Regions from separate parts of the Burkholderia sp. MSMB0856 genome, predicted to be linked through region 1. Evidence: riboswitches for the same ligand, from Rfam matches in the RefSeq annotation. Region 1 holds a riboswitch; the other holds the start of a gene.

What was found. Region 1 has a riboswitch for cobalamin ahead of cobG (precorrin-3B synthase). Riboswitches for the same ligand answer to the same signal wherever they lie in the genome.
Region 2: another riboswitch for cobalamin. It lies ahead of WS87_RS23420 (TonB-dependent receptor domain-containing protein); the one in region 1 lies ahead of cobG (precorrin-3B synthase).

Annotation. Positions count from the first base shown of each region.
Region 1 is NZ_CP013427.1:1,783,814-1,788,206, reverse strand. Features, by position in the region: gene WS87_RS09630 (precorrin-2 C(20)-methyltransferase) at 1-295, opposite strand, end outside; gene WS87_RS09625 (precorrin-8X methylmutase) at 292-918, opposite strand; gene cobG (precorrin-3B synthase) at 911-2,266, opposite strand; cobalamin riboswitch at 2,374-2,564, opposite strand; gene WS87_RS09615 (bifunctional cobalt-precorrin-7 (C(5))-methyltransferase/cobalt-precorrin-6B (C(15))-methyltransferase) at 2,768-4,003, shown strand; gene WS87_RS09610 (cobalt-precorrin-5B (C(1))-methyltransferase) at 4,003-4,393, shown strand, end outside.
Region 2 is NZ_CP013428.1:1,317,202-1,321,594, forward strand. Features, by position in the region: gene WS87_RS23410 (hypothetical protein) at 1-32, opposite strand, end outside; gene WS87_RS23415 (helix-turn-helix transcriptional regulator) at 202-1,245, shown strand; cobalamin riboswitch at 1,360-1,552, shown strand; gene WS87_RS23420 (TonB-dependent receptor domain-containing protein) at 1,869-3,797, shown strand; gene WS87_RS23425 (LysE family translocator) at 3,832-4,393, opposite strand, start outside.

The DNA.
Region 1 (4,393 bases):
CGAGATGCGACGCGACGATCTCGGCGGCCGTGTCGTAGAAATCGGCGATCACGGTCTCGTAGCAGAGCGGCGGCGGCAGCGCCTCGGTCGTCACCGGATAGACGAGCGGCAATTGCGTCTGCGCATCGAGCAGATGCGCCTCGACGATCCCGTAGGCATTGCCCTTCTTGCCCTTCGCGACGAAATACGCGACCACCGGCGCGGCCTGCAGCACGCGCAGCGCCTTGATCGTCATCAGTTCGGGGTCGCCGGGGCCGACGCCGACCCCGAACAGGCGTCCGCGCGGGGCCGTCATTCTGCCTCCGTCGCGAGTGCGTTGACGGCGGCCGCGGCCATCGCGCTGCCGCCGCGCCGGCCGAGCAGCGCGACGTACGGCACGCCGCGGCTGTCGGCGTCGAGTGCCGCCTTGGATTCGGCCGCGCCGATGAAGCCGACCGGAAAGCCGAGGATCAAGGCGGGGCGCGGCGCGCCGGCGTCGATCATGTCGAGCAGGTGGAACAGCGCGGTCGGCGCATTGCCGATCACGACGACGCTGCCGGCCAGATGCGGTCGCCACAGTTCGAGCGCCGCGGCCGAGCGCGTGTTGCCGAGATGCCGCGCCAGGTCGGGTACTTCCGGTTCGCCGAGCGTGCAGATCACGCGATTGCCGGCCGGCAGCCGCGCGCGCGTGATGCCTTCGGCGACCATCCGCGCGTCGCACAGGATCGGCGCGCCGGCCGCGAGCGCCGCGCGGCCCGCCGTGCCGGCGCCGGCCGAGAAGCGCAGGTCGTAGGCGACATCGACCATCCCGCACGCGTGGATCACGCGCACCGCGAGCTTCTCGAGATCGGGCGGAACCTGCGACAGGTCGGCCTCGGCGCGGATCGTCGCGAACGACTGGCGGTAGATTTCCTGCCCGTCGCGAATGTAGTCAAGCATCGGTGGTGTCCTGGCTGTGCCGCGCGTCCGTGAGTCGGTCCGCGGCCTGGTCAATCGTCAGATGGCGCGCGAGCGGGGCGCCGAGGCCCGCGGCGGCGTCGCGCCGGTAAAGGTCGTAGCGGCCGGGCGCGACCGCGACGAGGGTGGACGTCGCGGGGTGCGGCAGCGCGCAGTGGCGCTCGCAGCCGGTCAGGTGCACGTCGACCGGATGGCCGACGCGCGCGGCCAGCGCGAGCGCATCGTGTTTCGTATCGGCACGCGACTTCGCGCAGCCCGCGCTGCCGGTGCACGCGACCAGCGCCGCCAGCGGGTCGGACATCGTGCACACGAGGCCGAGCGACGCGAGCGCGTCGAGCACGGCCGGCGTGCGTTCGTGCCGCACGCCGTGCACGAACACGCCTTGCCACGGGGTCATCGACAGCGTGCCGTCGCCTTCCGCGTCGGCGAGTGCCGCAAGCCGTTCCAATTGCGTTGCGTCGAGCCGGCCGAGCACGAACTGCGCGCCGACGCTGCAGCGATCCGCATCGCGCGACGGCCGTGCACCGAAACGCAGCGCGGCGTCCGCGTGCTTGCGCCGCCAGCCGGCCAGTGCCGGATCGGCTTCGAGCGGGAAGGGCGCGTAATGCTGCGCGCGCTCGCGCAACGCGCATGCGCCGCCGGTTGCGAGCAACGCGCGCATCCGCGTGATGTCGGCCGGCGCGAGATCGAGGAACGCGAGCAGCAGTGCGCGAACGAGCGCGACGGTCTGGTCCGGCGCGACGTCGAACCAGGCCGGCGGATCACCGGGCGCGACCGGCGGGCAGCCGGCCAGGCCCGCGGCGATGCGGACTACGCCGTCGCCGCGACGCCACGCGGCGAGCCAGATGTCGTGCGGATGATCGAGCGCCGCGACCGATTCGCCGCCGTCGAGCTGGATCGAGAATTTCGGCGACATCTCGCCACGGCGCGGCTCGTGCGTCAGCATGTCGAGCAACGGCAGCGCGAGCGCGCGGCTGTCGAGCAGTGCGTCGGGATCGCGCCCCGCGAGCGGGCTGAGCATCAGGTTGCGGACGTCGTCGCTCGCGGCGAGCGCGGCCCGGTCGTCGGCGGCATCGCCGGCGCGCGGGCCCAGGCCGGCATCGAGCAACGCGTCGGCCAGCGTATCGGCCGCGCCGTCGCGGATGCCGCGCAACTGGAGATTCGCGCGATTGGTCGCGTCGATCGCGCCGGAGCCGCAGGCGCGCGAGGCCGCGGCGATCGCACGCGCCTGCCGCGCGTCGAGCCGGCCGCCCGGCAGCTTGATCCGGCACAGCCCGCCGTCGGCGGCCGCGACGACGCGCACGAGCCCCGGGCAAGCCGACGGGCGCACGACGGGCGATGCAGGAATGGAATCGGGGGCGGAACTCAACGGGATACCGGGACAGTGTCGCGCCGCGGCCAACGCATCGGTACACCCCGCCCGACGCCGACTGGCACGCACGCACTTTCATGCCGGCAGGTCTCCTGGCTGACAGGTCGGCGCCGGCTCCCGGCCTTCCCGGTGAAACCAGTGGCACGAGGGGGAGATCGGCTCGCTGTCTACAGTTGCGGGGGCAGCCACAGCGGCGCGGTGCGCGCCCTGTGTTCCCTCTTCGGCCCCGAAGGGCACCGGCGAACGAACGGCCGTAGCATACCCGATTTCCCCCGCGCTTCGCGACCGCCGAGCGGGCATCGTGGCCGAAGCGAAATGCGGCCCGGCGTCGGCGGGCCGGCAGATGAAACGCGCGGTGGAACACGGTACCATGCCGACTTTCGCAATGCGGACGGCCGCACCGGCGCCATACCGGCGCCGTGCGGCGACTCGATGGAACCGGACGATGGGGAAGGGTGCATGACGGCGTGGCTGACGGTAGTGGGCATCGGCGACGACGGCTACGCGGGGCTCGGGCGCAGCGCACGGCGCGCGCTGCTCGAGGCGTCGCGGGTCGTCGGCGCGAAGCGGCACCTCGACATGCTGCCCGCGCGGCTGCGGGCCGAGCGCGCCGCGTGGCCGTCGCCATTCGACCTGTCGGGCCTGCTCGCGCGACGCGGTTCGCCCGTCTGCGTGCTGGCGAGCGGCGACCCGATGCTGTTCGGCGTCGGCGCGACGCTCGCGCGCGAACTATCCCCCGACGAATGGCGCGTGCTGCCCGCGCCGTCGTCGCTGTCGCTGGCGGCCGCGCGGCTCGGCTGGGCATTGCAGGACGTCGGCGCGGTGTCGCTCGTCGGCCGGCCGCTCGCGACGCTCGCGCGCCATCTGCTGCCGGGCCGGCGCCTGTTCGTGCTGAGCGCCGACGGCCGCACGCCGGCCACGGTCGCCGCCGAACTCGCTGCGCGCGGCTTCGGCCCGACGCGCATCAGCGTGTTCGAACATCTCGGCGGGCCGCTCGAACGGCGCATCGACGGTCTCGCGCAAGACTGGAACATCGACGAAACCGCCGCGCTCAATCTTGTCGCGCTCGACTGCCAGGCCGGCCCCGATGCGCCGCGCCGCGCACTCACGCCCGGCCTGCCCGACGACGCGTACCGCCACGACGGCCAGCTCACCAAGCGCGACATGCGCGCGCTGACGCTCGGACGCCTCGCGCCCGCACCCGGCGAATTGCTGTGGGACGTCGGCGCGGGCAGCGGCTCGATCGGCATCGAATGGATGCGCGCGCATCCGTCGTGCCAGGCGATCGCGATCGAGTCGCATGCGGAGCGCCAGCGCTTCATCGAGCACAACCGCGACACGCTCGGCGTGCCGGGGCTGCAACTCGTCGCGGGGCGCGCGCCCGCTGCGCTCGCGGGGCTCGCCGCGCCCGACGCGATCTTCATCGGCGGCGGCGCGACCGCGCCCGGCGTGCTCGACGCGTGCTGGTCGGCGCTGAAGCCCGGCGGCCGGCTCGTCGCGAACGCGGTCACGCTGCAGGGCGAGCTCGCGCTCGCCGCGTGGCGCGAGATGCACGGCGGCACGCTCACGCGCGTGTCGCTCGCGCACGCCGAGCCGCTCGGCCGCTTCGACACGTGGCGGCAGCCGTTGCCCGTCACGCTGTACGACGTGCGCAAACCCGATGTCACGGCAACGGACCTCACGGACCCCGCGTAATGCGCGACGAAACCCCCGAACAACCGGCGCCGCTGCGCTTCGGCTACACGACCGGCAGCTGCGCGACCGCGACGTCGCTCGCCGCCGCGCGCCTGCTGCTGGCGGGGCACGCGGTCGACGCCGTCGAGATCGTGCTGCCGAAGGGGCAGCACGTGATGATGCGGCTGGCGTTCTGCCGGACGACGGCCGACGGCGCGGAAGCCGGCACGATCAAGGATGCCGGCGACGATCCGGACGTCACGCACGGCGCGCTGGTCTTCGCGCGCGTCGCGCTCGCGGCGGCGCCCGGCGTGCGCTTTCACGCGGGGCCGGGTGTCGGCACCGTCACGCGCGCCGGACTCACGCTGCCGGTCGGCGAACCGGCGATCAATCCGGTGCCGCGCCAGATGA
Region 2 (4,393 bases), on a different replicon from region 1:
GCGAGGGTGATTTCGTCTACGATCTGGATCATTCGCGGGTCGTCTCGAGAAGTTCGCGGCGTAATGCGATGCCGGTCGCCTACGCCGTTCCGGCGAGGCCGGAAGCGGCCGGCGTGGATAGCATTCTTGCGTGGCGACGGCCGGCGAACCCCTACCGGCCCGCTCACCGGCCCCTGTCGTAACGCTCAGATCGGGAGAGAGATGAAACAGCGCGCAATGCCGGCACGCGGCCGCATGCTGCCGGGCCTCGGCGCCCGCCTGCTGGACGAGCTGACGCGTAGCGGCGCACCGCCGGCGGAACGACTGACGACGCCGGCCGCCGACGTCGCGTCGACGACGCCCAGCGGCTTCGTCGCGCTGTACCGCGACGCAATCGAGCGGCTCGAGGCGCAGGTTGCGCGCGGCAACGGCCATCCGCCGATGCGCAAGCAGGAAGTCGACCTGATGTGCCGCTGCCTGCTCAGTTGCGCGACGCTCGCCGACGCGATCCGCTGCGCGGCCGAATTCTGCGAGATGCTGACGCCGCGCGCCGGCGCGCTGTCGCTCGCGGTGCGCGACGGGCGCGCGACGTTCCGGATGGATTCGCTGCGCCGCACGCGCAGCCCGGCCGCGTGCCTCGTCGACCTGACGGGCTTGTTCTGCTATCTGCAGCTGTTCGGCTGGCTGATCGGGCAGCCACTTCGACCGGACGAAGTCTGGCTCGGCCATCCGCGCCGCGACGACGCGATGCCGCTGCTCGGGCTGTTCAACGCGCCGGTCGATGTCGGCCGCAAAACCTATGGCTTCGCATTCGACGCCGCGCGGCTCGATGCCCGCGTGATCCGCCAGCCGGGCGAACTGGCCGCATTCCTCGTCGATTTTCCGTTTCGTCTGATCGATGCGGCGCCGGCCGTCGTGTCATGGGCGCAGCAGGTGCGCGGCTTTCTCGACGCGGCGCTCGCGCGCGAGCAGGCGCTGCCCGCGCTTGCGGCGCTGGCGACATGGCTCGGCGTCAGCGAGGCGACGTTGCGACGGCGGCTGGCGGCCGAAGGCAGCGGCTATCACGCGTTGCGCGAGCAGTGTCTCGCCGACGTCGCGCGACGCTGCCTGCGCGAGTCCGATTGGCCGGTCGCGCGGATCGCCGCGCATCTCGGGTTCGGCGGCGAGGAAGCATTCCGGCGGGCGTTCGTGCGATGGACGGGCGTCGCGCCGAGCCGGTTCCGCCGCAATTGCCGCGCGGCCAGTGCGCCCTTTCCTCAGATGTAAAGTAAAGGGGTCCTCATGTCTCGCAAGCGAGGATTTGGAAAAGAATCCGGCGAGCACTGACGTTTTTTCGCATCCCCGCGCGCTTCGCCAATTGACGCGCCGGAGCGCTCGCCATTACGCTTGCGCGCTGATGGTTCCCGGAGACGGGATCAAAAGGGAACGCAGGAGAGGCAGCGCCTCGAATCTGCGGCTGCCCCCGCAACTGTGAGCGGCGAATCCGCACTACTCCAAGCCACTGGGAAACCGGGAAGGCCGGTGCGAATAGCGACCCGCGAGCCAGGAGACCTGCCATCGACCCGAGGTCCAAGCAGCCGCGCCGGGCGGGGTGTCCCGGAGCGCCAGGCACCGCCTTTGGCGGTCGCCCCCGTTGCATGGACGGCCCGACCTCAGGACCCTTCAGATGTCCAGTCTTTCCGCCTCCGCTTCCTCGCCGGAAGCGTCGTGCCGTCGCGCCAGCCAAGGGCGCGGCGTGTCCGCACGCGTGTGCCGTGCCGCGTCGTTCGATCCGCGCGACGACCGCCCATGCCGTCCGGTCTCGCGATAGACCAATACGAACCCGGGCGGTACGCACCGCCACCCGCTTACGCTCGTCGTACCTGCAACACGATCACGCTCATTGCCTCATGAATCTTCGCCACCTTCTCGCCACGTCCGCCGCCACGGCGCTGTTCGCCCCGATCGCCCAGGCCGCCGGCGACACGGCGCTCCCGCAGCCGCCCCAACCCGCCGCAGCCGCCGACCTGCCGACGATCAGCGTGACCGACACGCGGCACCTGCCCGAATCGTTCGACCAGCGCTATGCGACGACGCAGGTGCTCACGCGCGCCGATCTCGATCGGCTGTCGCCGAGCGACCCGAGCATCACGCAGGCGCTCGCGACGCTGCCGGGCGTGACCGTCTCGCAGAACGGCGGCCCCGGCTCGTCGGCGTCCGTAAGCATCCGCGGCTCGTCCGCCAACCAGGTCGCGGTGTTCATCGACGGCATCCGGATCGGCTCGCCGACGACCGGCATCGCGCCGTGGGCCGACCTGCCGACCGACGCGTTCGAACGCGTCGAGGTGATCTCGGGGCCGGCCGCCGCATCGTTCGGCGCGAACGCGATGGGCGGCGTCGTGCAACTGTTCACGCGCCGCGCCGCAGGCCAGCCGAACCAGACGACCGTGTCGTTCGGCGGCGGCTCGAACAAGACCTTCGACACGCAGGTGCGCACGTCGGGCACCGTGCCGTCGACGGGGCCGCTCGCCGCGCTCGGCGGCCTCACCTACACGCTCGGCCTGCACGACTACAACACGGCCGGCATCGACGCAACGCGGCCGTTCGCATACGGGCACGAGGCCGGCCGCAATCCGTATCACGCGCAGGACCTCGATGCGCGACTCGGCTACGCGCGCGACAACTGGTCGATCTCGACGTTCGCGCTGTATCACCGTTCCGACCTGTCCTATGACAACGCCGGCTTTGCGAATCGCGAGCTCGATCATCAGCTGACGACCGGCATCGCGTTCCATCTCGACATCACGCCCGACACGCAGTTCGACCAGTCGTTCGGTTATGCGAACGACCGCCAGTTCCTGTATGCGAGCGACCCGACCATTCCAACCGACCAGATCAACTCGCAGCGCATCAGTTCGTCGACGTCGCTGACCCATCAGGAACACGGCTTCCGGCTGTTCGGCCTGCCGCTGTCGGGCGAGACGAAGGTCGCGTACGACTTCACGCGCGAACAGGCCTTCCTGCCGGTCGACGTGCCGGACGGCGTGCCCACGCGCAACGACTCCGCGTTCTCGCTGCATCAGTCGGCGACGCTCGGCAGCGTGACGATGTTCGTCGCGGGGCGGCACGAGATCATCGCCGGCAAGGCCGTGAACACCGGCAACGCCGCGCTGTCGTGGGCCATCACGCCGGTCTATACGGCCCGCGTGTCGTACGGCAACGCGTTCCGCCTGCCCTCGTTCAACGATCTGTACTACCCGGGCTACGGCAACCCGGACCTGAACCCGGAACGCAGCGATTCGGTCGAGGCCGCGCTCGATGCGAACACGGCGTACGGCACGTTCAGCGCCGCGATCTACGACACGCGCATCAACAACCTGGTTGCCTACAACCCCGCGACGCGCTCGCCGATGAACATCGGTCGCTCGCATATTCGCGGCATCGACCTGTCGTACAAGGGCACGATCGGCCGTTATACGCCGGTGAGCGTCGCGGTCGGTTTCCTGAATCCCCAGGACGAAACCAACGACAGCTGGCTCAACCGCCGGCCGCGCCAGACGGTCAGCGTCAACGTCGACCACACGTGGGACGAATTCAACCTGCACGCACTGAGCACGGGCGCGTCGCTGAACTACGGCGGCACGACGTTCGACGACCCGGCCAACACGACGTATCTGCCGTCGTACCTGACCGTGAACCTGCGCGCGTCGTACAGGATCAATTCGCACCTGACGGTGTCGGCGACGCTGTCGAACCTGTTCGACCGTCAGTACATGACCGCGTACGGCTACAACACGCTCGGCCGCACCGCGTTCGGCAAGGTCAGCTACACGTTCTGACCGCGCGCGCGGTGTGCCGGTGCCGCGGCTTGCGTCATGACCAGACGACGCCGCGCATGCCCGCGATCAACTGGATCGCGCCGAACACCGCGATCACGACGGCCGACACGCGCGACAGCCCGTGCATGAACGTGAGCGGCATCTTCGTGCGCAACGCGGCGGTCGCGCTGCTCAAGCACAGCCACCACGTCGCGGATCCGAGGAACACGCCCGCGACCATCGACGCCACGGTCGGCCCCATCGTGCCGGCATGCGTGCCCGCCAGCGGGCCGAGCGCCGCGAAGATCCCGACGAAAGACAGGATCGTCATCGGGTTCGACAGCGTGAGGCCGAAGGTCGTCAGGAAATCGCGCAGCACGGTCGTGCGCGGCACGTCCTGCACCGCAGCCGACGCGGCCGGCGCCTGCCGCGCGATGGACCAGGCCAGCCATACGAGGAACGCACCGCCGACGATTTTCAGCGCGACGGTCAGCATCGGAAACGCGGTAACGATGCCGGCGACGCCCAGCGCGCCGAGCAGCCCGTAGATCGCATCGGCGCACGCGGCGCCGATGCCCGTCGCGAACCCCGCGTGAAAGCCGCGACTCAGGCTGCGC